Saccharobesus litoralis: one gene and its partner. Each later gene encodes a partner of the first gene's protein in a complex. Links are inferred from orthologs where the notes say so. Each region holds a gene or a part of one and is shown in the gene's direction. Other genes may lie near its edges.

What was found.
Region 2: the proteins of C2869_RS20575 (region 1) and C2869_RS13575 are in contact, whole or in part, in a cryo-EM structure (PDB 8I8X), measured with the Escherichia coli proteins. The link is inferred for Saccharobesus litoralis from one-to-one orthologs.

The regions. Positions count from the first base shown.
Region 1 is NZ_CP026604.1:5,381,828-5,392,699, reverse strand. The notes cover bases 1,259-4,213. They hold C2869_RS20575 (MlaC/ttg2D family ABC transporter substrate-binding protein), read left to right. Parts: upstream 1,259-2,376; coding sequence 2,377-3,051; downstream 3,052-4,213. Other genes in these bases: murA (UDP-N-acetylglucosamine 1-carboxyvinyltransferase), read left to right, coding at 3,874-4,213; C2869_RS20565 (BolA family protein), read left to right, coding at 3,337-3,588; C2869_RS20570 (hypothetical protein), read left to right, coding at 3,053-3,331; mlaD (outer membrane lipid asymmetry maintenance protein MlaD), read left to right, coding at 1,877-2,344; mlaE (lipid asymmetry maintenance ABC transporter permease subunit MlaE), read left to right, coding at 1,259-1,874. In the rest of the region: C2869_RS20595 (calcium/sodium antiporter), read right to left, coding at 1-120; phospholipid ABC transporter ATP-binding protein MlaF, read left to right, coding at 289-1,095; more of mlaE, read left to right, coding at 1,095-1,258; more of murA, read left to right, coding at 4,214-5,130; C2869_RS20555 (trypsin-like peptidase domain-containing protein), read right to left, coding at 5,269-6,411; C2869_RS20550 (DegQ family serine endoprotease), read right to left, coding at 6,474-7,811; C2869_RS20545 (YhcB family protein), read right to left, coding at 7,943-8,380; cell division protein ZapE, read left to right, coding at 8,668-9,780; rplM (50S ribosomal protein L13), read left to right, coding at 9,976-10,404; rpsI (30S ribosomal protein S9), read left to right, coding at 10,421-10,813. UniProt on the Escherichia coli protein: Involved in a phospholipid transport pathway that maintains lipid asymmetry in the outer membrane by retrograde trafficking of phospholipids from the outer membrane to the inner membrane.
Region 2 is NZ_CP026604.1:3,764,817-3,775,719, forward strand. Bases 4,875-7,860 are described here. They hold C2869_RS13575 (MlaA family lipoprotein), read left to right. Parts: upstream 4,875-5,952; coding sequence 5,953-6,768; downstream 6,769-7,860. Other genes in these bases: ccmI (c-type cytochrome biogenesis protein CcmI), read left to right, coding at 4,875-5,917; C2869_RS13580 (DUF6170 family protein), read right to left, coding at 6,967-7,314; bfr (bacterioferritin), read left to right, coding at 7,573-7,860. Also shown: heme exporter protein CcmB, read left to right, coding at 1-160; C2869_RS13540 (heme ABC transporter permease), read left to right, coding at 165-908; heme exporter protein CcmD, read left to right, coding at 919-1,125; cytochrome c maturation protein CcmE, read left to right, coding at 1,122-1,622; C2869_RS13555 (heme lyase CcmF/NrfE family subunit), read left to right, coding at 1,624-3,573; C2869_RS13560 (redoxin family protein), read left to right, coding at 3,570-4,142; C2869_RS13565 (cytochrome c-type biogenesis protein), read left to right, coding at 4,156-4,683; more of ccmI, read left to right, coding at 4,676-4,874; more of bfr, read left to right, coding at 7,861-8,037; bfr (bacterioferritin), read left to right, coding at 8,047-8,514; C2869_RS13595 (extracellular solute-binding protein), read left to right, coding at 8,658-9,713; C2869_RS13600 (PIG-L deacetylase family protein), read left to right, coding at 10,184-10,903. UniProt on the Escherichia coli protein: Involved in a phospholipid transport pathway that maintains lipid asymmetry in the outer membrane by retrograde trafficking of phospholipids from the outer membrane to the inner membrane.

The DNA.
Region 1 (10,872 bases):
AATAATGAGTGATGATAAACCTAAGTTTTTAGCTAAAGCAGCGGCGCCAAACACGAACTTATCTGCGCTAAATACGAGTCCGATAAGACCCAAAATGAGGAATAAAATGGCTTCTAACATGTAAAATTAATAATTATAAGGTAGTTGGTAACGCATTATATCCAAACCGCTACAATAATTTACAATATTTCGTCTGACTAATTTGCAACCTTTCTGTTAGAATTGCGGTCTTATCGCAAGACGCGCCACACTAGAGAAAGACATTGAGTTTGTCCACAAGGACAGTGCATGGATCCTAAAAATTTCGTACAAATAGAAGATTTAACCTTCTCTCGCGACGACAGAATTATTTATGAAAACATCAGTTTGACCATTCCTAAAGGGAAGGTGGTCGCTGTGATGGGCCCTAGTGGTATAGGTAAAACCACGTTATTGCGATTGATTGGCGGTCAACTTCGCCCTGATTCTGGCAATATTCTGTTTGATGGCAAAAATATCCCCAATCTGAGCCGTAGTGGGCTTTACGATATTCGTAAACAAATGAGCATGTTATTTCAAAGTGGTGCCTTGTTTACGGAAATGACGGTGTTTGAAAATGTCGCCTTTCCTATTCGTGAACACACAAAGCTGCCGGAAGATATTATTCGTAGCATGGTGTTAATGAAGTTAGATGCGGTTGGTTTACGTGGCGCAGCGTCTTTAATGCCAAATGAGTTGTCGGGTGGAATGGCGCGCCGAGCAGCTTTAGCTAGAGCTATCGCACTTGATCCACAATTGATTATGTATGATGAGCCGTTTGTTGGCCAAGACCCTATCTCTATGGGGGTTTTGTTAAAACTCATCCGTTCATTGAATGATGCGCTTGGCTTAACCTCAATCATAGTGTCACATGACTTACATGAAGTGATGGCCATTGCTGATTTCGCTTATATTATTGCCAATAAACAAATTATTGGTTATGGCTCGCCAGAGCAGTTACGTGCACATCAGTCGCCTTTAGTTCATCAGTTTATGGCAGGTGAAGCTGATGGACCTGTGCCATTTCATTTTCAAGCACAGCCGTTTAAGCAACAATTGAAAGAGGTTTTGCTGTGATAGCTCAAGTGATAACTCAAATAGGGCGTGGTGTCATTCAGCAAGTCACAACCATGGGAAGAGCTGGGGTAATGCTGTTTTTTGCCTTGTTTGCATTACCAAATATCTCAAAATCCTTTCCTTTGGTTGTTCGACAAATATATGTTGTTGGTGTTCAGTCTTTAGCGATTATTGTCGTTAGTGGTTTGTTTATTGGTATGGTTTTAGCGCTGCAAGGCTATACTATACTCATAGGTTATGGCGCAGAAAATAGCTTGGGTCCTATGGTCGCCTTGTCACTGTTACGTGAACTAGGCCCAGTGGTGACCGCCTTGCTTTTTGCAGGCCGTGCAGGCTCTGCGTTAACCGCTGAAATTGGGTTAATGAAAGCCACTGAGCAGTTAACTAGCATGGAAATGATGGCCGTTGATCCGCTAAGACGTGTTATTGCGCCGCGCTTTTGGGCGGGTTTTTATAGCATGCCGCTGTTAGCGTTTATGTTTAGCGCTGTGGGAATTTTTGGTGGACACTTAGTGGGAGTCGACTGGCTTGGCGTTGATGAAGGTGCTTATTGGGCTGTTATGCAAGCATCTGTTGATTTCAGCGACGATGTGATGAATGGCTTTATTAAAAGTGTCGTTTTTGCCTTTGTCGTCACTTGGATTGCTATTTTTAGAGGTTATGATTGTATACCCACTTCAGAAGGGATTAGTAAAGCAACAACGCAAACCGTTGTGCACTCATCTCTGGCTGTTTTGGGATTAGATTTTGTGTTAACTGTATTGATGTTTGGAGAATAATAATGACAAACCGTAAATTGGAGTTCGGTGTTGGTTTGTTTATCGTAGCTGGCTTTATCGCCTTTTTAGTGCTCGCTTTAAAAGTTGCTGACTCAAGTTCTGTTGGTAGTTCTGAAACCTATCAGCTTAAAGCCAAATTTGACAATATAGGTGGTTTGAAAGTCAGAAGTCCTGTCAAGGTTGGTGGGGTTGTTGTAGGGCGAGTTTCTAGTATTGCATTGGACCGCACCGATTATGTGCCGGTTGTCACTATGGATATTTACCAACAATACAATGATTTCCCAGAGACTAGCTCGTTGAGTATTTTAACTGCAGGTCTATTAGGCGAGCAGTATTTAGGCTTAGAGCCTGGATTCGTGGACGACGGTATTGAAATATTAGCGCCGGGTAGTTTTATTGAAGACACCAAGTCTGCGTTAGTATTAGAAGAACTTATTGGACAGTTTTTATTTAGTCAAAACGATGACTAAGCATAGGGATGTGTTAGGAGTTATTTAAAAGTATGAACTTAGTTAAAATTAAAAAGTACGTTGCACTAACATTTGTTTTTGTATGTATTGGTATTTCGTCTATGGCACAAGCTGCCATGGAAGCAGACCCTTATATTTTATTAAAAAATGTGGCGCAAAGTGCATTTAATCGATTTGATAAAGAATTAGATACGATTAAGCAAAATCCTGATCATTTAAAAGTGATTGTTAGTGAAGAGCTATTACCGCATATTGATTACACCTATGCGTCATATAAGGTATTAGGCAATAAACACTTCCGAAAACTGTCGACGGAACAAAAAAGAGAATTTGTTCAAGTATTTAAAGACTACATGGTAACCGTTTACGCTCAGGTATTTTCAACCTATCGTCAAACACAAAGTGTCGCGGTTGAACCAAGCAAAGACTTTTCTAATCTTAATATTGTGGTAGTTAAGAGTAAAATCATAGAACCGGGCCGCCCAGATATCGATTTGTATTTTAAATTTCGTAAGCGAGAAGATAAAAATACTGGTGCAATCAGTTGGCGCGCATACGACATGGATGCCGAAGGTATTTCAGTGTTAGATACCAAACGAAAAGAAATTAATGAGGCGATTAAGCGTTCGGGTATTAAGGCTGTTATAGCCGATCTAAAAAGCAAAGCCGAAAAACCTCTCGTGTTAAAGCAGCAGGATACGCAATAGTATGTTAAGCATTACCGTAGAAAGTGATGTTGTAAAGCTAGTGGGCAAATTAAGCCGATTCGATAACTTTAAAGGGTTATCCATTCCACAACCTCAGAATGATTTTTTGAGTTTAGATATGGCTGAATTTAGTACCGATACCGCTGGCTTAGCTTGGCTTGTTAAACAAAAATTACTATTAGAAGCAGCGGGCGTCGAATTAAAATGGCATAATGTTACTGATGAGCTGGTTAAGTTAGCCAGCATTAGTAACGTTATTGACATTTTAGGTATCGAATAATTTCTATGGATCTTGAACAGATTAAACAACTTCTTAACGATTCGTTAGACCTCAGCGATATTCAAGTTAAAGCTGAAGGCTCTCACCTTGAGATTGTAGCCGTTTCGGAATCATTTGCAGGTCAACGCTCATTAAAGCGTCAGCAGGCGATATATGCCCCATTAATGGATATGATCGCTGATGGCACTATTCATGCTGTTGCCATTAAAGCCTTCACCGAAGAAGAATATCGTAAGCATAAGCTTTTAAATTTCTAGTTATAGTCTTCTCGCTCAGGTCTTATGGTTCATTGTCAGCGCTTACTCGCCCCAATCACATAATAGAGCATATGCTCATGGGGTCTCGAAGCTTGCCTGCATGGATGCAGGTACCAAAAGTAGGCGCTTTAAGCGAGGGGCGTTAGCAGGACGCGGTAGCTTTGACGGCTTTGCCTAAATGGATGTAGGTACTTAGGTTTCGTCTGGAACTAGAAACCTGCCCCTAAAACCAGATCGCTTTGACTATAATTATAATTCTCTCATTAACCATCAGGTTTTCCGTTAATGGATAAATTGCAGATTGAAGGTGGTGCATCGTTATCGGGCGATGTACGCATCTCCGGCGCTAAAAATGCCGCTCTTCCTATTCTTTTTTCAAGTATCTTGGTTGCTGATAAAGTCACTTTTACTAATGTGCCGCAACTAAGAGATATCAATACAACGCTTAAATTACTTGCCGAGCTGGGTATAAGCAATCAATGTGATAACGATAGCGTGCAACTTGATGCGTCTAGCTTGACATCGAGTATTGCTCCTTATGAGTTAGTTAAAACCATGCGCGCTTCTATTTTGGCGCTTGGTCCTTTGCTTGCGCGAATGGGCGAAGCTCAAGTGTCTTTGCCCGGTGGCTGTGCAATAGGTGCGAGACCGGTCAATTTACACATCCATGGCTTACAGCAAATGGGTGCCGAAGTGGTTGTTGAGCAAGGTTACATTAAAGCGAAAGTGGACGGCCGCTTAAAAGGTGCACGCATTTTATTTGATACAGTGACAGTGACCGGCACTGAAAACCTATTAATGGCGGCGACTTTGGCTGAAGGTACAACCGTACTTGAAAACGCCGCTCGTGAACCTGAAATTGTCGATTTAGCTGAATGCCTAATTAAAATGGGGGCTAAGATCCAAGGCGCTGGTACGGATAAAATCACGATTGAAGGCGTGCAGTCATTGCAAAGTATGCAGCACTCTATTTTGCCGGATCGCATAGAAACTGGGACATTTTTAGTCGCGGCAGCCGTTGCAGGTGGTAAAATTCGCTGTACTCATACCCGCCCAGAAATGCTAGATGCTGTGCTTATTAAGCTCAAAGAAGCAGGTGCGTTAATCGAAACGACGCAAGATAGTATTAGTTTGGATATGACAGGTCGTGAATTAAAAGCCGTTAATATTAAAACGGCTCCTCATCCAGCCTTTCCTACGGATATGCAAGCGCAGTTTACCACATTAAATTGTGTTGCTAACGGTTCTGCAAAAGTAACAGAAACCATATTTGAAAATCGTTTTATGCATGTGCCTGAGTTGCATCGGATGGGGGCTAATATTGAGCTCGAAGGGAATACCGCGATTTGTCACGGTGTTGAGCAATTGTCAGCGGCGCAAGTGATGGCTACTGATTTACGGGCTTCGGCTTGTTTAGTGATAGCAGGCTTAGTCGCAGAAGGGACGACAGTGGTTGATCGCATTTATCATTTAGACCGAGGCTACGAAAACTTAGAGCAAAAATTTGCAGGCTTGGGGGCTAAGGTCACGCGGGTCAGTTAAAGCTTAAACTTGTGATGTGATTTTCGATTTAAAGCCCGCGATTTAATGCGGGCTTTTTTGTTCGTTGTAAAATAGTTCAACTTCAACGTTATTTAACCGCTCTTGCATAGCTAATCTCGCATCGCCAATTTTGTATAACTAGTCTCGCAAGCGGCGTGTTATTGGGTCTTCGCCCATGATGACGGTTTTTTCTAGGATGATATTTTTACGTATTAATCGAATTTTAACTTGTGTTCCAGGTTTGGTGTTATCTAACCACTCTAACACATCATTTGGTTCGACAATCGGTGCACCAGCTAACTCAAAAATCAAATCACCTGGTTGTAAGCCTGCTTGTGCGGCGGGGCTATCGCTCTCGACTTCGTTGACTAAAATAGCAAACGCCTCTTCTGATTGTTTAAGCTCCGAAGGTAGACCATAAGCGCTACCAGAAATACCTAAATAACCGCGCACTACACGACCGTTCTCAATTATTCTATCCATAATCTTTAATGCTGAGTGAGCGTTTACCGCAAAAAAGATCCCTTGAGAGGTTGTTTGCTGGTTGAGTGGTGCGAGCTTTGCTGAGTTTATGCCAACTAACTCACCAAGAGAGTTAACTAAGGCACCGCCTGAGTTACCATCATTAATTGCCGCATCCATTTGAATAAAATCTGAATGATCAAGGTTGATGGCTTTGTTAGACATAAGACCTGAGCGACCGGTTGCGCCAATAATACCTTGGGTAATGGTTAAACCAAGGTTGTATGGGTTACCTATTGCTAGTACGACATCGCCTGTTTGAATAGCTCGGTTTTTATTTATTGGAATGACAGGCAGATTATTCGCTTCTACATACAGCACAGCTAAGTCGTTGGCGGGATCGGTTCCTATCAGCTGCGCTTCAAAAATACGCCCGTCTTGTAACGCTACGCCGATTAAATCAGCATCTTTAACAACGTGAGCAGCGGTTAAGATAAATCCTTTTTCAGACGCTATAACCCCAGAGCCTAATCCCTGTACTTCGCGTGTAATGTTATAGATGAAGCGATTGGTGGTTTGCGTGGTACGGGTATAAATATTGACTACAGCCGGTGCTGCTCGTTTGACTGCCATGGCATAGCTCACGGGGCGAAAATCGGGTTCGTTGGCTGCAAAAAAACTTTGCCATAATGCATTGTTCTTTTTGAGTTCTGGAAAAAAAGCAAACAAAAGAGCGGCGATAATGAAACCAATACCTAACGATTTAGCGATAAAGGTGACGGTATTTTTAATATGGTCAAAGGTTTTTTGTATATTCATGTCTATTAACGACAAAGGGCTAGCAGTAAGCTAGCCCTTTGAGTATCTACTATGACTGTATCTTATCTAATGAAAATATACAGTGGGGTGTCGCCACGTACAATATTTAAATAAAATGAGCCGCGCTTACCATCTAACATTTCCCGTAATTCAGCAATGTTGTCGATCCGCATCCGGTTAATGCCGATGATTTTATCGCCTTGCTCTAAGCCGATCATTTGCGCTGGTGCGCCATCAGCTATACTGTCTATCGTGATGCCGCCATCTTCATGATTACTTAGTTTAGCCCCTTCTAATTGTGGGTGGATAGCTGCTGCTTCAACTTTAGTTGCTGATGATTCTTTTAATACCACTTCCACTTCGATATTTTTACCGTCACGCACAATTCCCAAAGTTACTGATTTACCAGCACCAAAGGTCGCGATTTTGGCTCTCAGTTCGTTAAAGGTTGAGTTGCGTTTACCATTGATTGATACAATGACATCACCTGGTTTTAGTCCAGCTTCAGCTGCTGCAGTATCAGGGAAAACTTGTTCAACAAAAGCCCCTTGCGGTGTATCTAAGCCCCACTCTTTAGCTGATTCAGCATCTATGGTACGACCGGATATACCCAATACGCCACGCTTAACCTCACCAAATTGAATGATTTGTTCAACAAGGTTTTTCATCATGTTAGAAGGAATGGCAAAGCCAATGCCGACACTGCCGCCATTAGGGCCTATAATCGCAGTGTTGATACCAATTAATTCGCCTTTAAAGTTAACTAAGGCACCGCCTGAGTTGCCGCTATTAATTGGCGCGTCGGTTTGAATGAAGTTCTCTAGTTTTTCCATACCGAATACGCTACGCCCTAGCGCGCTAACAATACCTGAGGTAACAGTTTGGCCGATACCAAATGGGTTGCCGATAGCGATGGCAAAATCACCGACCCGCAGTTTGTCTGAATTAGCTATTTTAACCGCAGTGAGATCATCAGCTTCTATTTTTAACAATGCGACATCGCTTTCCGGATCTGAGCCTAATTTCTTAGCTTCAAATTCGCGACCATCTTTTAACGTCACGATAATTTCATCAGCATCGTCAATAACATGGTGGTTGGTAACCACATAGCCTTTATCTGCATCAATAATGACGCCAGAACCGACCGAGCGGAAAGGTCTTTCGCGTTGCGGAGCCTGGTTACCAAAGAAGCGTCGTAACGGTTCAGGTAACTGCTGCTTTTCGGCTTTAGTTCCTTGTACCATGATATCTACCACTGCAGGGGTGGTTTTTTCGAGCATTGGGGCTAAGGAAGGTTGCTTTTCGTCTTGACCAAACCAAGGAATTGCCGCGTTACTCATAGGGGCAACGGCTAGACAAGCCGAGATAACTAATATTTTGGAAAATTTGAAAATCGACATGATCAAATTAAAACTCCGTAACTAACTGACTAATTTCATTAAAAAAGCCTGTTATATTTTCTACATATAAGCAGGCCTTTTGTTATGCATCTAGACTTAAGCTAGGTTTAAAAGTTCAGAAAAGTAGGGATTTATTTACTCTCTTCTGATACTAAAATACCTGAGTTGCCCGCTGAGTAATCGAGCGGAGCGTTGGTTTCATCAGATTTTTGTACTGTTTTACTTAACTGCTCAACTGGTTTTGTTTCTTTGAGCCCTTCACTAACATCTGAACCAAAGTAGGGAATAAAGTCTTCCCCTTTTGAATCTGACGCTTTGACGCTAGCCCCAAACGTATTGGCAGTTTGAGCGGCTTGCATTGCTTGCTCTGCTAGCGTTTTAAATGATTGCTCAACGCCGGCCAAATAGTTGCTTAATTCTTGCTTAAGTGCATCTTGCTCTTGTTGGTTTTGTTGTAATTCATTTTGTAGCGCTTGTTGTTGACGACTACTCAGTGATAGGAAACGGTTTGCGAAAAAACCAGTTAATGTACCAACGGCAAAAATAAGTACACCCGTTATCCATGTCATAGTTTATTACCTTCTATTAGTTCATTTACTTCAGCCTGCATGGTAAATTCTAGCTTATGTTCAATCATTTAGCTTGCAATTTATAGTCTTCTCACTCAGGTCTTATGGTTCATTGTCAGCGCTTACTCGCCCCAATCACATAATAGAGCATATGCTCATGGGGTCTCGAAGCTTGACGGCTTTGCCTACATGGATGTAGGTACTTAGGTTTCGTCTGGAACTAGAAACCTGCCCCTAAAACCTGATCGCTTTGACTATATCGAGTAATGGCAAGCAATCATTACACTATGTCTGCTAAAAAAACGCCCTTAGCTTGTTATCAAGCCGATCTCCAACGCGCTGACTTTCATCACGACCCAGCACAAGAAAATGCCATTAATCATTTACAAAGGTTATATGATGATTTAGTCGCTCAGGATCAAGTCTCATCGTCTAGCTTTTTTAGCAAACTTAAAGCTAAATTTGTTAAGCCGCCACAGCAAGCGGTTAAAGGTTTGTATTTTTGGGGCGGTGTTGGTCGCGGTAAAACGTATTTAGTGGATACGTTTTTTGAGTGTTTGCCGTTTAACAATAAAATGCGTGTTCACTTTCATCGCTTTATGCATCGTGTGCATGACGAGCTAAAATTACTGAAAAATGTTGCCGATCCGCTGGATATTATTGCCGCTAAATTTGCTAAAGAAGCAAAAATCATTTGTTTTGATGAATTTTTTGTCTCAGACATAACGGATGCCATGTTATTAGGCGGTTTGTTTGAGAAGTTGTTTAAACTTGATGTGGTTCTAGTCGCTACGTCCAATATTGTGCCTGATGAATTGTATCGAAACGGTTTGCAGCGCGCCCGTTTTTTGCCTGCCATTGACTTGATTAATCAAAATTGTGAAGTCGTGAATGTTGATCATGGGGTTGATTACCGTTTAAGAACGCTAACCCAAGCAGAGATTTATCATTCACCGCTTGATGAGATCGCCGACCAAAATCTATTAAAATATTTTACTCAATTAGCTGTCGAGCCTGTGGAGCGAGATACTCAAGTTGAAATTGAGCATCGCATGATAAGTTGTCGAGCGCAGTGTGATGGTGTGGCGTTATTTGATTTCTCAGCCCTTTGTGAAACCGCACGTAGTCAAACTGATTACATGGAAATAAGCCGTATTTACCACAGTGTTTTACTTAGCAACGTAAAACAAATGGGACAAAGTAATGATGACGCGGCTAGGCGCTTTTTAGCGCTAGTTGATGAATTCTACGAGCGTAACGTTAAATTGATTATTTCATCAGCTGTATCAATAGAAGACCTATACAGTAGTGGTACATTAGAGTTTGAATTTAGACGTTGCCGTAGTCGGTTGCAGGAAATGCAATCGCATGAATATTTAGCGCGCCCCCATATCCCTTAATGATGACGATTTTTTCAACAATTTCAAAATAGTTGATGATCTTTATCAGCCTCTTTTGTATAATGCGCGCCCCCAGCCCATCCAGGCTGTCATTAGACAGGCCTTTGTTTTGAATTCTCGAAGGGGTTTTCAGGCATAAATTGGGGAGGCGAACGCCTCAAATATAAAGAATTTAGAGTTTGGGTTCATTTGATAATGAAAACTTTTACTGCGAAAGCTGAATCTGTACAACGCGACTGGTATGTTGTTGATGCAGAAGGTAAAACATTAGGTCGCATTGCGACAGAGATCGCTCGTCGTTTACGCGGTAAGCATAAGCCTGAGTACACTCCTCACGTTGACACTGGTGATTACATCGTTGTTGTTAATGCCGAGAAAGTTGTGGTTACAGGTGCTAAGTTTACTGACAAAGTATACTACGCTCACTCTGGTTTCCCAGGTGGCTTAAAATCGATTACTTTTGATAAATTACAAGCTAAAAAGCCAGAAATGATCATCGAAAGTGCGGTTAAAGGCATGTTGCCTAAAGGCCCATTAGGTCGCGCTATGTATCGTAAACTTAAAGTTTACGCAGGCGCAGAGCATAATCATCAGGCTCAACAGCCTCAAGTATTAGACATCTAATAGGGAGCAATAGGCAATGGCAACTACTCAATATTACGGTACTGGTCGTCGTAAAAGCTCTACTGCTCGCGTATTTATACGTCCAGGCAGTGGTAACATTACAGTTAACAAACGTTCATTAGATACTTTCTTTGGTCGTGAAACTTCTCGTATGGTTGTTCGTCAACCTTTAGAGTTAGTTGATATGACTGAAAAATTTGATATCTACGTAACTGTTACTGGTGGCGGTATGACTGGTCAAGCGGGTGCAATCCGTCATGGTATCACTCGTGCATTAATCGAATTTGACGAGTCTTTACGCTCATCTCTACGTCAAGCGGGTTATGTTACTCGTGATGCACGTGTTGTTGAACGTAAGAAAGTGGGTCTTAAGAAAGCGCGTAAGCGTCCACAATTCTCAAAACGTTAATCGATTTTGTCAAAAATTCAAAAAAGCCCAGTGTTTACTGGGCTTTTTTTTGGCTATTT
Region 2 (10,903 bases), 1.6 Mb from region 1 along the record:
ACTAATACCCGCTTTAATTTTTGCTTCGGCAGCGGTTGATGCTGCGGCTCAGGGTATTCCTGCACAAGGCCCTATGCTGATGCTAACAGGGCTAGCTGTATTAGGTATTACTCTGGCGCCAATAGCGACAGAACATTCTTTAAAATTAGTCATGAGTTAAACGTATGTTTAAATGGTTACATCCTTACGCTAAACCGGAAAAAGCGTATGAACTTTCGAATCGCATTTACTTTTGGGTCATGCCTTTTGCTGCACTATGTTTGATCATAGGTTCAATTTGGGGCTTAGTTTTTGCGCCAACAGATTATCAGCAAGGTGAATCTTATCGTTTAATTTTCTTCCATGTTCCTGCCGCTATTTGGTCGATGGGCGCCTATACATCAATGGGAATTGCGGGTTTTTGCGCATTAGTTTGGCAAATTCGCACCTTAGAATTAGCCGTTATCGCAATAGCACCTATTGGTGCCGTTTTTACAGCGTTAGCCCTTGCGACGGGGGCTATTTGGGGAAAACCCATGTGGGGAACTTGGTGGGTGTGGGATGCTCGCTTAACATCTGAACTAATTTTATTGTTTTTATATATCGGTGTTTTTGCCCTGTATTTTAGTTTTGATGATAGACGCACAGGAGGCAAAGCCGCTTGTATTTTAGCTGTCGTTGGGATTGTCAATGTACCTATTATTCATTATTCAGTTGAATGGTGGAATACTTTGCATCAAGGAGCCACTATCTCCAAATTTGAAAAACCATCAATGCCTGCAGAAATGTTGTGGCCATTGCTGATTAATATTTTAGGGTTCTTTTTACTCTTTACAGCATTAACGAGTTATCGATTTGCTACTGAATTGGTTAAATCTGAAGCTCATCGCAAGTGGGTATTAAAACTCGTTCGACAAATGGCAAAATAACGGAGCGAATATGCAATTTAGTAGTCTTAATGATTTTTTCGCTATGGGTGGCTATGCCGGCTATGTTTGGTCGGGTGTAGGGCTCGTTTTTACTCTGTTGGCTTTACTATATTGGTTATCGATCAAAGAGCGTAAAGCCACTTTTAATCAAATAGAAGAAAAGCTACGTATTGAAAAATTACGTCGTCAACAACAAAACTCTGAAATGACATTATGAATTCAAGACGCAAACAACGTTTATTAATTGCAAGTATATTAGTCTTAGGTATTGGGGCCGCAACGGCGCTTATTCTTACCGCACTCAGTGAGAATATTGATTACTTTTATACACCGGGTGAAATCATAAACGGCAAAGTGATTGAACAGGGGGGCGAAGAAAAAACCATAATGCCGACTGTCGGTCAACGATTGCGTATTGGTGGTATGGTGGTTGAAGGCTCAGTGAAGCGTTCTGATACCGATCTTAATGTCAGCTTTGATTTGGTCGGTTCTGGTGGGGTTGTAACCGTAACTTATAACGGTATTTTACCGGATCTATTTAGAGAAGGTCAGGGGATCGTAGCGCAAGGTCATTTACGCAGTGCGACTGTTATTGAGGCGTTTGAAGTTTTAGCCAAGCATGATGAAGAATACATGCCACCAGAAGTGGCAGAGGCTATGAAAGGGGTTAAGCACCAAAAGCCGACTTACACAGATGAGCAATTAGGAAAATAATATGCTGCCAGAAATTGGACACTTTGCGCTGATTTTAGCGCTTTTTTTCTCGATCGCTCAAGCTATCCTACCAATGTGGGGAGCACAAAAACGTAATGCGGCATTAATATCATTAGCTAGGCCATTAGTCTCGGGTACATTTTTGCTGGTGACATTGGCTTTTATTTGTTTGTCGTGGGCTTTCTACGTCAATGACTTTTCCGTGGCTTACGTTGCTAATAACTCCAATAGTTTACTTCCTTGGTATTATCGTTTGTCCGCTGTTTGGGGCGCGCATGAGGGTTCACTTCTATTATGGATTTGGATTTTAGTACTTTGGTCATTGGGCGTTTCTGTTTTTAGTCGCCAGTTAGCCGATGAAGATGTTGCTCGGGTTATCTCTGTACTTGGATTTATTGCAGTTGGATTTTTAGCTTTTATCTTAATCACATCAAATCCATTTGATCGTACTTTTCCTGCTTATCCTGTCGATGGCCGAGATCTAAATCCGTTGCTACAAGACTTTGGTTTGATCATTCATCCTCCTATGCTTTATATGGGCTATGTTGGATTTTCTGTTGCTTTTGCTTTTGCTATTTCAGCGTTAATTAGTGGCAAGCTTGACGCAACTTGGGCTCGTTGGACTCGTCCATGGACATTGGCTGCATGGGGCTTTTTAACCTGTGGTATCGCGTTAGGTAGTTGGTGGGCATATTATGAATTAGGCTGGGGTGGCTGGTGGTTTTGGGACCCTGTAGAAAATGCCTCTTTTATGCCTTGGCTAGCTGGTACTGCATTAATCCATAGTTTAGCAGTAACGGAAAAACGCAATGCCTTTAAAAGTTGGACTTTGTTGCTTGCTATTACCGCGTTTTCTTTAAGCTTATTAGGCACTTTCTTGGTTCGGTCTGGCATTTTGGTCTCTGTGCACGCTTTTGCGAGCGATCCCGAACGAGGCTTATTTATTTTAGCTTATTTGATAGTTGTTATTGGCGGCGCTTTAACTTTGTATGCTGTACGAGGATCGCAGGTGACCAGTACACATCGTTACCGTTTGTTTTCGCGTGAAGTCTTGTTGTTTATCAATAATATTTTATTAGTGGTTGCTTTAGTGGTGGTGTTATTGGGTACCTTGTTACCACTGGTTCATAAAGAAATTGGCTTAGGTTCGATCTCAATTGGTGAACCATTCTTTAATAATGTTTTTGCCTATTTATTTGTTCCTTTCTCATTGGTTTTAGGTATTGCGCCATTAATCCGCTGGAAACAAGATAAACTCACACGTAACAATAAAGCCATTTTATCGGCAATCGCTGTGACTTTAGTTTTTGCGCTAACCTGTTATTTCGCATACGCCATCGACAATATCTGGACTTTATTAGGTGTAACTTTAGCACTTTGGATAACAGTCTTAACCATTTGGGAAATTATTCAGAATACCAAAGGTGAACCAAACCGTTTAAGCAAATTGCCTTTGTCTCATTGGGGGATGGTGATGGGACATGTTGGTTTTGCATTTTTAATTGCGGGCATTGCGTTGACAACATTCGGCACGGTTGAAAAAGACGTGAGAATGGCACAGAGTGACAAAGTTAATTTAGGTCAGTACCAATTTACCTTAGATCGCATTCGCGAAGTTAAAGGGCCTAATTATTCTTCTTTTGTCGCTGATGTTAGTGTGCAAAAACAAAGCAGCTTGTTTACGTTACACGCGGAAAAGCGTTACTACCAAGTTAAGTCTTCTGTTATGACTGAAGCGGGGATTGATGCCGGATTTACTCGAGATTTATATGTAGCGTTAGGTGAACAATTTGACGATGGCTCATGGGCTGTGCGCGTTTATGTTAAGCCTTTTGTTCGTTGGATTTGGTTAGGCTCAATATTTATGTGTATTGGCGCAATTTTGTGTATTGCAGATAGACGCTACAGAACAGTGTTATCTCTTCGTTCAAAAACGGTTGCTGTCTCATGAAGAAAACCTATTTAATCATTCCAATAATTGCGTTTTTAGCAATATCTGTATTCTTTTATAAAGGCTTATTTTCTGATCCAACCAATATAGAAAATGTCAGTTTACATCGAGATTTTCCGGCATTTCACTTAGGCGATTTGATGGATAGTAAGGTGCAGCGCGATGAATCTGAGTTTATAGGAAAAGTAACACTGGTTAATGTTTGGGGGACTTGGTGCGTAACTTGTCGTATTGAGTTGCCATTCCTAACTCAATTGCGCGAACAGCACAATATGCGGATTGTGGGCGTTTACTATGATAATGCTGCCGATGCGGCATTTGGTGAAGTTGATATACGTAGTACGCGTTTAGAAGTAAAGCAAATGTTAGGGCAGTTAGGCGATCCATTTATCTACAACGTATATGATAAAACCCGCGATCTATCGCTTGATTTAGGCATTACAGGTGCACCTGAAAGTTTTTTAGTCAACAAGGCAGGAAAAATTATTTGGCATCGCCGAGGTGATATAAACTCGCGTATTTGGCAATCAGAACTTAAGCCCTTGTTTGAGCAAGCTTTGGCTGAATAAGGAAGGTTACAAGATGTATACAACTCTAATTAGAAGCTTATCTTCTTTAATATTGAGCTGTTGTATTTTTATGGTTAACGCTGAAGTTCATGAAAATTATCAGTTCGAAACAGATAAACAACAAACCCTTTTTTTACAGTTAACGAAAGAGTTACGTTGTCCGAAATGTCAAAATCAAAACATTGCCGATTCTAATGCGGGAGTCGCTTTAGATTTAAAAAACAAAACGTATCAGCTTGTTAAAGAAGGCAAAAGTAAAGACGATGTTATTGATTACATGGTTCAACGTTATGGTAATTTCGTTACTTACAAACCACCAGTAAATACTATCACTATTTGGTTGTGGTTAGGCCCAGCTTTGGTTGCGGGGCTATTGTTTACCACAGTCGTTGTGCGCAGTCGTAGAAAACACCCCAGTTTAACTGACGACTCAGAAAGTAAACCAGTAGTTGAGCAAAGTAGCCAACCTAGTTCTGCCGCGTTACAGCAGGCTAGAGAACTATTAAGCAAGAATAAACAACAAGGAGCTAAAGATGACTGATGCATTGCTTGCAATAGCTCTATTATCGCTTATTAGTATAGGGTACTTGGCTTTACCCATTAGTCGTATGCGTAAAGCGCAGCTAAACAACGACGAATTACTAAAAAACAATGAACAAAAAATTCTGCTACAAAAACAACAAGAGTTTGATGAAGATTTAGTTGCTGACCGTATGGCTCAGGATGAATATGAGCAATCAACTCAAGATTTAACGCTTGAGCTTGCCAGTTTAATAGAGCGGCAAAATCAACAAACTAAACAAGTTGGTGTTAAATTAAACGCCGTGATTGCGGTGCCTTTTATCATTGTGGTTTTATCGATGGGTTTTTATTTGTTTCAAGGCAAAATGCAGCAATTGGAACAATGGCAATCAGCGGTTGCACAGCGCGCTGACTTAGGGCAAAAAATCGTTATGGGTCAAGGTGGCGATGTTACTTTTGAAGATTTACGAACCTTTTACTTAGGCTTGCGCACCAAACTTGCTGAACAACCGGATGATGCAATCGGGTGGTTATTACTCGGCCGAGTTGCTGCTTCAATTAATGATGTCGAAGCGGCAATTAAAGCGCTTGAACAATCACTTAAATTGGAGCCGAATAAACGCTCTACGCGTTTAAGTTATGCGCAAACGTTAATTGCAACTCAACAAGATAATTATTTGCATAAAGCGAAGCAAGTCCTGCAAGGGTTGTTACGTGATGATGGTAGTGACGTTGAATCTGCAATGTTACTTGGTTATGTAGAGAATCAGTTAGGCAACCATAAAATAGCAAAAGTGATTATGGCTGAGGTACTCGAGCGTCTACCGGCCAATGATGAACGTCGCGGCCTAATTTTACAGGCCATTCCTTCTTTAGCCAATGGTGAGCAAGTCGCTGATAATTCTATGGAGTCGGTTTCTTCTATTGCTAGCAAAACGGTGACAGTTAAATTGGCTGGACTTAAAGATAAAGTGGGTCAGTATCAATGGCTGTTTGTCTTTGCTAGACCTGCTAAAAAAGGACCGCCTTTTGCAGTGAAAAAGATACCTTTAGCCTCTGGTTTACCAAACGAAGTGGTATTGTCAGATAAAGATGCCATGATAGCCAGCATGAATTTAAGCAGTCTATCAACCGCTTATATCAGTGTTCGTTTTTCAAAAGATGAAGAAGTTAAACTAGATGATGATGAAATTGAATTTCACTCGTCATTAACTACGTTAAATTCAGATAGCAATACAGATATCGTTTTTTAAAATAGTTCGGTATAAGAAAATACTTAGGTAAAGCAATGCAGCTTAAAACGAGTTTAGTGGCCTTTATTGCCATTTTAGCCTCAGGGTGTAGTTCGCTCCCCGAACAAGAGTCTAATAAACAGACCAGTCAGGTTTCTAATTCACAGGTTGAAAGTGGTGACACTGTTGATAAACGTGATCCATTGGAATCAATTAACCGTGAAGTTTGGGATTTTAATTACCAAGTATTAGATAAACACGTGTTAAGACCCGTAGCTGTCGGGTACCGAGATTATATGCCGTTGCCAGCGCGTAAAGGTTTGGTTAATGCGACAGATAACTTAGATGAAACCGCAGCTATTTTAAATAACTCATTGCAGGGGAAATTTAGCGATGCGTTGACTAGTCTAGGTCGCTTTACCATTAATTCGACTCTTGGTGTTTTTGGTCTTTTTGATATTGCGAGTAAGCTTGGCTTAGAGCAAAAACATGAAAGTTTTGAAGAAACTCTAGGCGTTTATGGTGTCGATACGGGCCCTTATCTTATGATGCCAGCCTATGGCCCTACAGATGTACGCACTACCGCTGGTGGAGTCGTTGACGGAATGTATTTACCTTTATCTGATTTGAATATTTGGGCAAGCGTGGGGCGTGTATCAGTTAAAGCACTAGAAGCCCGTATTCAGTTGATGGATCAAGAAGCCTTACTTGAGGACAGTTTTGACTCATATACTTTTGTTAAAGAAGCTTATTTTCAACGCTTAGAATACAAAGTCAAAGATGGCAAAGTTGCAAAACCGCAAGAGAGCAAGCAAGACTTAGAGGATTTTGAAGCCTTTGAAGAGGAGCTTGAGGGATTAGAAGGACTTTAAACTTAATTCATAATATATCGGGCTATTAATCAATTAGCCCGATATCGTGCTTATATAGTCTTATCGTGCAGATTTTAGGATCTATTGCCTGCGCTAGCTCTATAATTTACCTAAATAGAGGTTAGTAATGAGGCTTCTTCTGCAACTAGAACCAACCCCTAAGCACGAACGCTTTGACTCACTATTATTTGCTAATATTTATTTTTCTGTGTTTTGCTCGCTTTCATCTTCTGCTTGTTTTGCCGCTTCGTGTTCATATTTTTCAATGGCTCGCTTTAAGTTTTTCTGTGCCATAAACAGCATCATAGGGTTTATTACCAAAGGGTAGGTGACGACGATAGCGACCATAGGCAGTAACATGGTCCAACCTTGTAATTTTGCCACAATAAAGAAAAGCGCAGTTAAGATGATCAATTTAGCAATGTTGAGCAATAGCTTTTGCGGTACAGACAATAAAGAGATGGCAATGGCCAATATTTGTATACGGTTTGAAAATGAATACTTTTGTAATGCAGGTACTTGAGAAGATGAAAAATATAAAGCCATAAAATAGTGCTGTCTCGATTTATTGAACGTTTATTTTACCGTCCGATGTAAAAAGCACATAGAAACATTTGTTATGTATTGATAGGTTTATTTCTATTGGTATTAATGCTGATAAGTATGTTGCTAATGATAATGCTTACTATTAGTAAACCATTGAAAAATAAAGAAAAAAGTTGATTTAGGTCAAATTGGGTTTATACTTTTGACATCTTCCAGAAATAACTGGACATATGCCTAACAAGGGGGCGTTGACTAAAGATGAAAACAGATAACCAACTTATTGTTTTACTTAACGAAGTTCTAACTGCCGAGTTAACTTCTATAAACCAGTTTTTTTTACATGCGCGTATGTATAAAAATTGGGGACTGTCTGCTTTAAATGAAAAATGCTACAAAAAATCGATTAAGGATATGAAACAAGCCGATGATTTGATTGAGCGTATTTTGTTTTTAGAAGGATTACCTAATTTGCAACGTTTAGGCACGTTAAAAATTGGTGAAAAAACGGATGAAATGCTTAAGTGTGATCTAACGTTTCAATTAGAGCAGGTTCCATTATTAAAACGAGCTATTGCTGAATGTGAGAAAGCGCAAGATTACGTTTCACGTGATTTACTGGAAGAGATACTCGAATATGAAGAAGGTCATATTGATTGGTTAGAAACCCAAGAGTATCAAATTTCTAGTATGGGTATTGAAAATTACCTGCAAGCTCAACTTTAGGAGATAACCATGAAAGGTAATAAACAAGTTATAGACGCGTTAAATACATTACTGGCTAATGAGTTGTCGGCAATGGATCAATATTTTATTCATTCACGCATGTACGAAGATTGGGGATTGAATAAATTGTATGAGCGCATTGCTCATGAATCTGATGATGAAAGAGATCATGCGTCAAAACTCATTGAGCGTATTCTATTTTTAGAGGGTACGCCAGACATGACAACTCGCGATGGTTTGTTGATTGGTAACGACGTTCCCAGCATGCTAGAAAACGACTTAAAGGTTGAATATGCAGTTGGTAAGTTATTGAAAGACACCATTGCGCTTTGTGAAAAAGAGCAAGACTATGTGAGCCGTGATCTATTAGAAACGCTACTCGAAGAAACTGAAAATGACCATGCATATTGGTTAGAGCAGCAGTTGCGTTTAATTAAAATGTTGGGCTTACCAAACTACTTACAGTCTCAAATGTAGTCTTTTGGGCTTATGATTAGGCGTGCGTTGCGCCTAATCATCTCTTATAACCTTTCTTTTATCTATTTGGCTTTAATTTTACTAGCAAATTTTTTCTCTATTCTTATAATTGAGAACAATTCTCATTAATAAAAATAAAACTCATGAAAAAACTTCTACCACTACTCACTTTAGGGTTAGGACTAATTGCGTGCTCTGAACAAAAATCTGCACAAGTTGAATCGCAACAGGCTGAAAAACCACCTGTCGCTCAAACTCAGACTGTTAATATTTATTCGTACCGTCAACCGTTTTTGATTGAACCTATCTTGGAAGCCTTTACCGCAGAAACTGGCATTAAAACTAACGTGGTTTTTGCTAAAAAAGGTTTAATTGAACGATTGAAGCGCGAAGGTGAGCATACAGAAGCTGATATTGTTTTAACGTCTAACCTTAGTGCGTTATTGCAATTACAAGAAGAAGCATTAACACAAAAAATTGTTTCTGCAGAAGTTGAACAAAACGTACCCAATCAATTTCGTGATGAGCATGGCCAATGGATTGCATTAACTAAACGTACGCGCAGTATTTATTCGGCAAAAACCTTAGGTGATCTGTCTAATATTAATTACGAAGATTTAGCTGACCCGAAATATAAAGGGCAAATCTGTACTCGCAGTGGTAAGCACCCGTACAATTTAGGTTTAGTGGCGTCTATGATTGCTCACAATGGCGTAGAGCAAACGCAAGCATGGCTAGAAGGTGTTAAGGCGAATTTAGCTCGTAAGCCACAAGGGAATGATCGTGCGCAAGTTAAAGCGATTAAAGAAGGGCTTTGTACGCTATCTTTGGGTAATAGTTATTACCTAGGGAAAATGGTAATGGATACCGAGCAAAAAGCCTGGGCTGATGCGGTTAATATTAATTTCCCTAACCAGTCTTCACGTGGTACGCATATTAACGTGAGTGGCGTTGTGTTAACTAAACATGCTAAAAATCAAGATGCAGCCATTAAGTTGATCGAGTTTTTAACTCAAAACAAAGCACAGCAAATCTATGCTTCGGTTAATATGGAATATCCAGTCAAACAAGGTGTTGCACTATCTGAATTAGTGGCATCTTGGGGTACATTTAAAGAAGATAAAATTGCTATTGATAAAATCAGTCAATACCGTAGCGATGCATTAAAATTATTAGATCAAGTTCAATTTGATCTTTAATTTATCATCTAAAGGCTAACGGGCGTCGTTAGCCTTCATTCAATATGTGCCTCAACGCAAAGCACGTCTCTATCTAATTATGATTATTCGCTATAAGTAACTAATTATTCAGTCTTGAATTGATTTATCTGTTTGCCTACTATGCAAATAGTTACATTATGTTAACCCAATATTTACACCGTCTATAAAAATATTATTGATGTGGCACTAACATAAGCAGTTGTAATTCCTAATTTAAGTCATAACAAAAACAGAGAAAACAAAATGCTTATTCGTAACGTAGTCTTCAATCGATACGTGTTTCTTTTGATTATATGCGAGCTATTATTGTGCTTAGCCGTGCAATTGTAGTGCTCATCTTACTCTTACCTATCCTATACTGATATAGCGCTGTCTAGTCTTCTTTCTGTTTTCGCACAGAGTAAGACGAGCCCCTAATTAGGTTGTGTTAGTTACATGATAAAGTTGCTATGTTTAAGTTTTTAATTTTTTTACTTTATTTTATGAGCGCTTGCTGTTTTTCGGCTGAGCCGCAATGGCTAAAAAATACCCAATCTGTATTAGTTGTACTAGCTCATCCAGACGACGAAACATGGTTAAGTGGCTCTTTAGCTTTGTTTAGCCAGCAAAAAAAACACATACAAGTGATATATGCGACTTCGGGGGGTGCTGGTAAAGACAGATCGGGCAGGGGACTTTCCGGTGCAAATTTGGCTAAAGTTAGAGAGCAAGAAAGTATTGCCGCATTAAAAAAGCTAGGGGTTAAATTGCCACCTATTTTTTGGCGTTTGGATGACAAACAACTTGAAGCTGTTGATTACGCTAAGCAAATTGAACAGCAATTAAAATCGCTATCGGATAAACGCCACTACGAACTTTTTATTAGTTTTGGTAAAACCGGAATAACAGGCCACTTAGATCATATCTTTATTGGCGAGCAAACATTAAATTATTGGCGAGACCATCAAAATAGCCCTTACTTTTTACAAGTGCAGGTGTCTGACGCACGCGCGAACCATGCGCAAAAAGTGGCTGAAAAATTTAAGCATCCTTATCGTATTTACCAGCCTGTTGCGAATGAATTGGTGCAATTACGAATTGATGTGAAAGCATTTCAGCCACAACGTGTAGCGGCATTTAATCAATACGCCACGCAATTTCCTTTAAGCTTACAATCTTTGTGGAAAGTT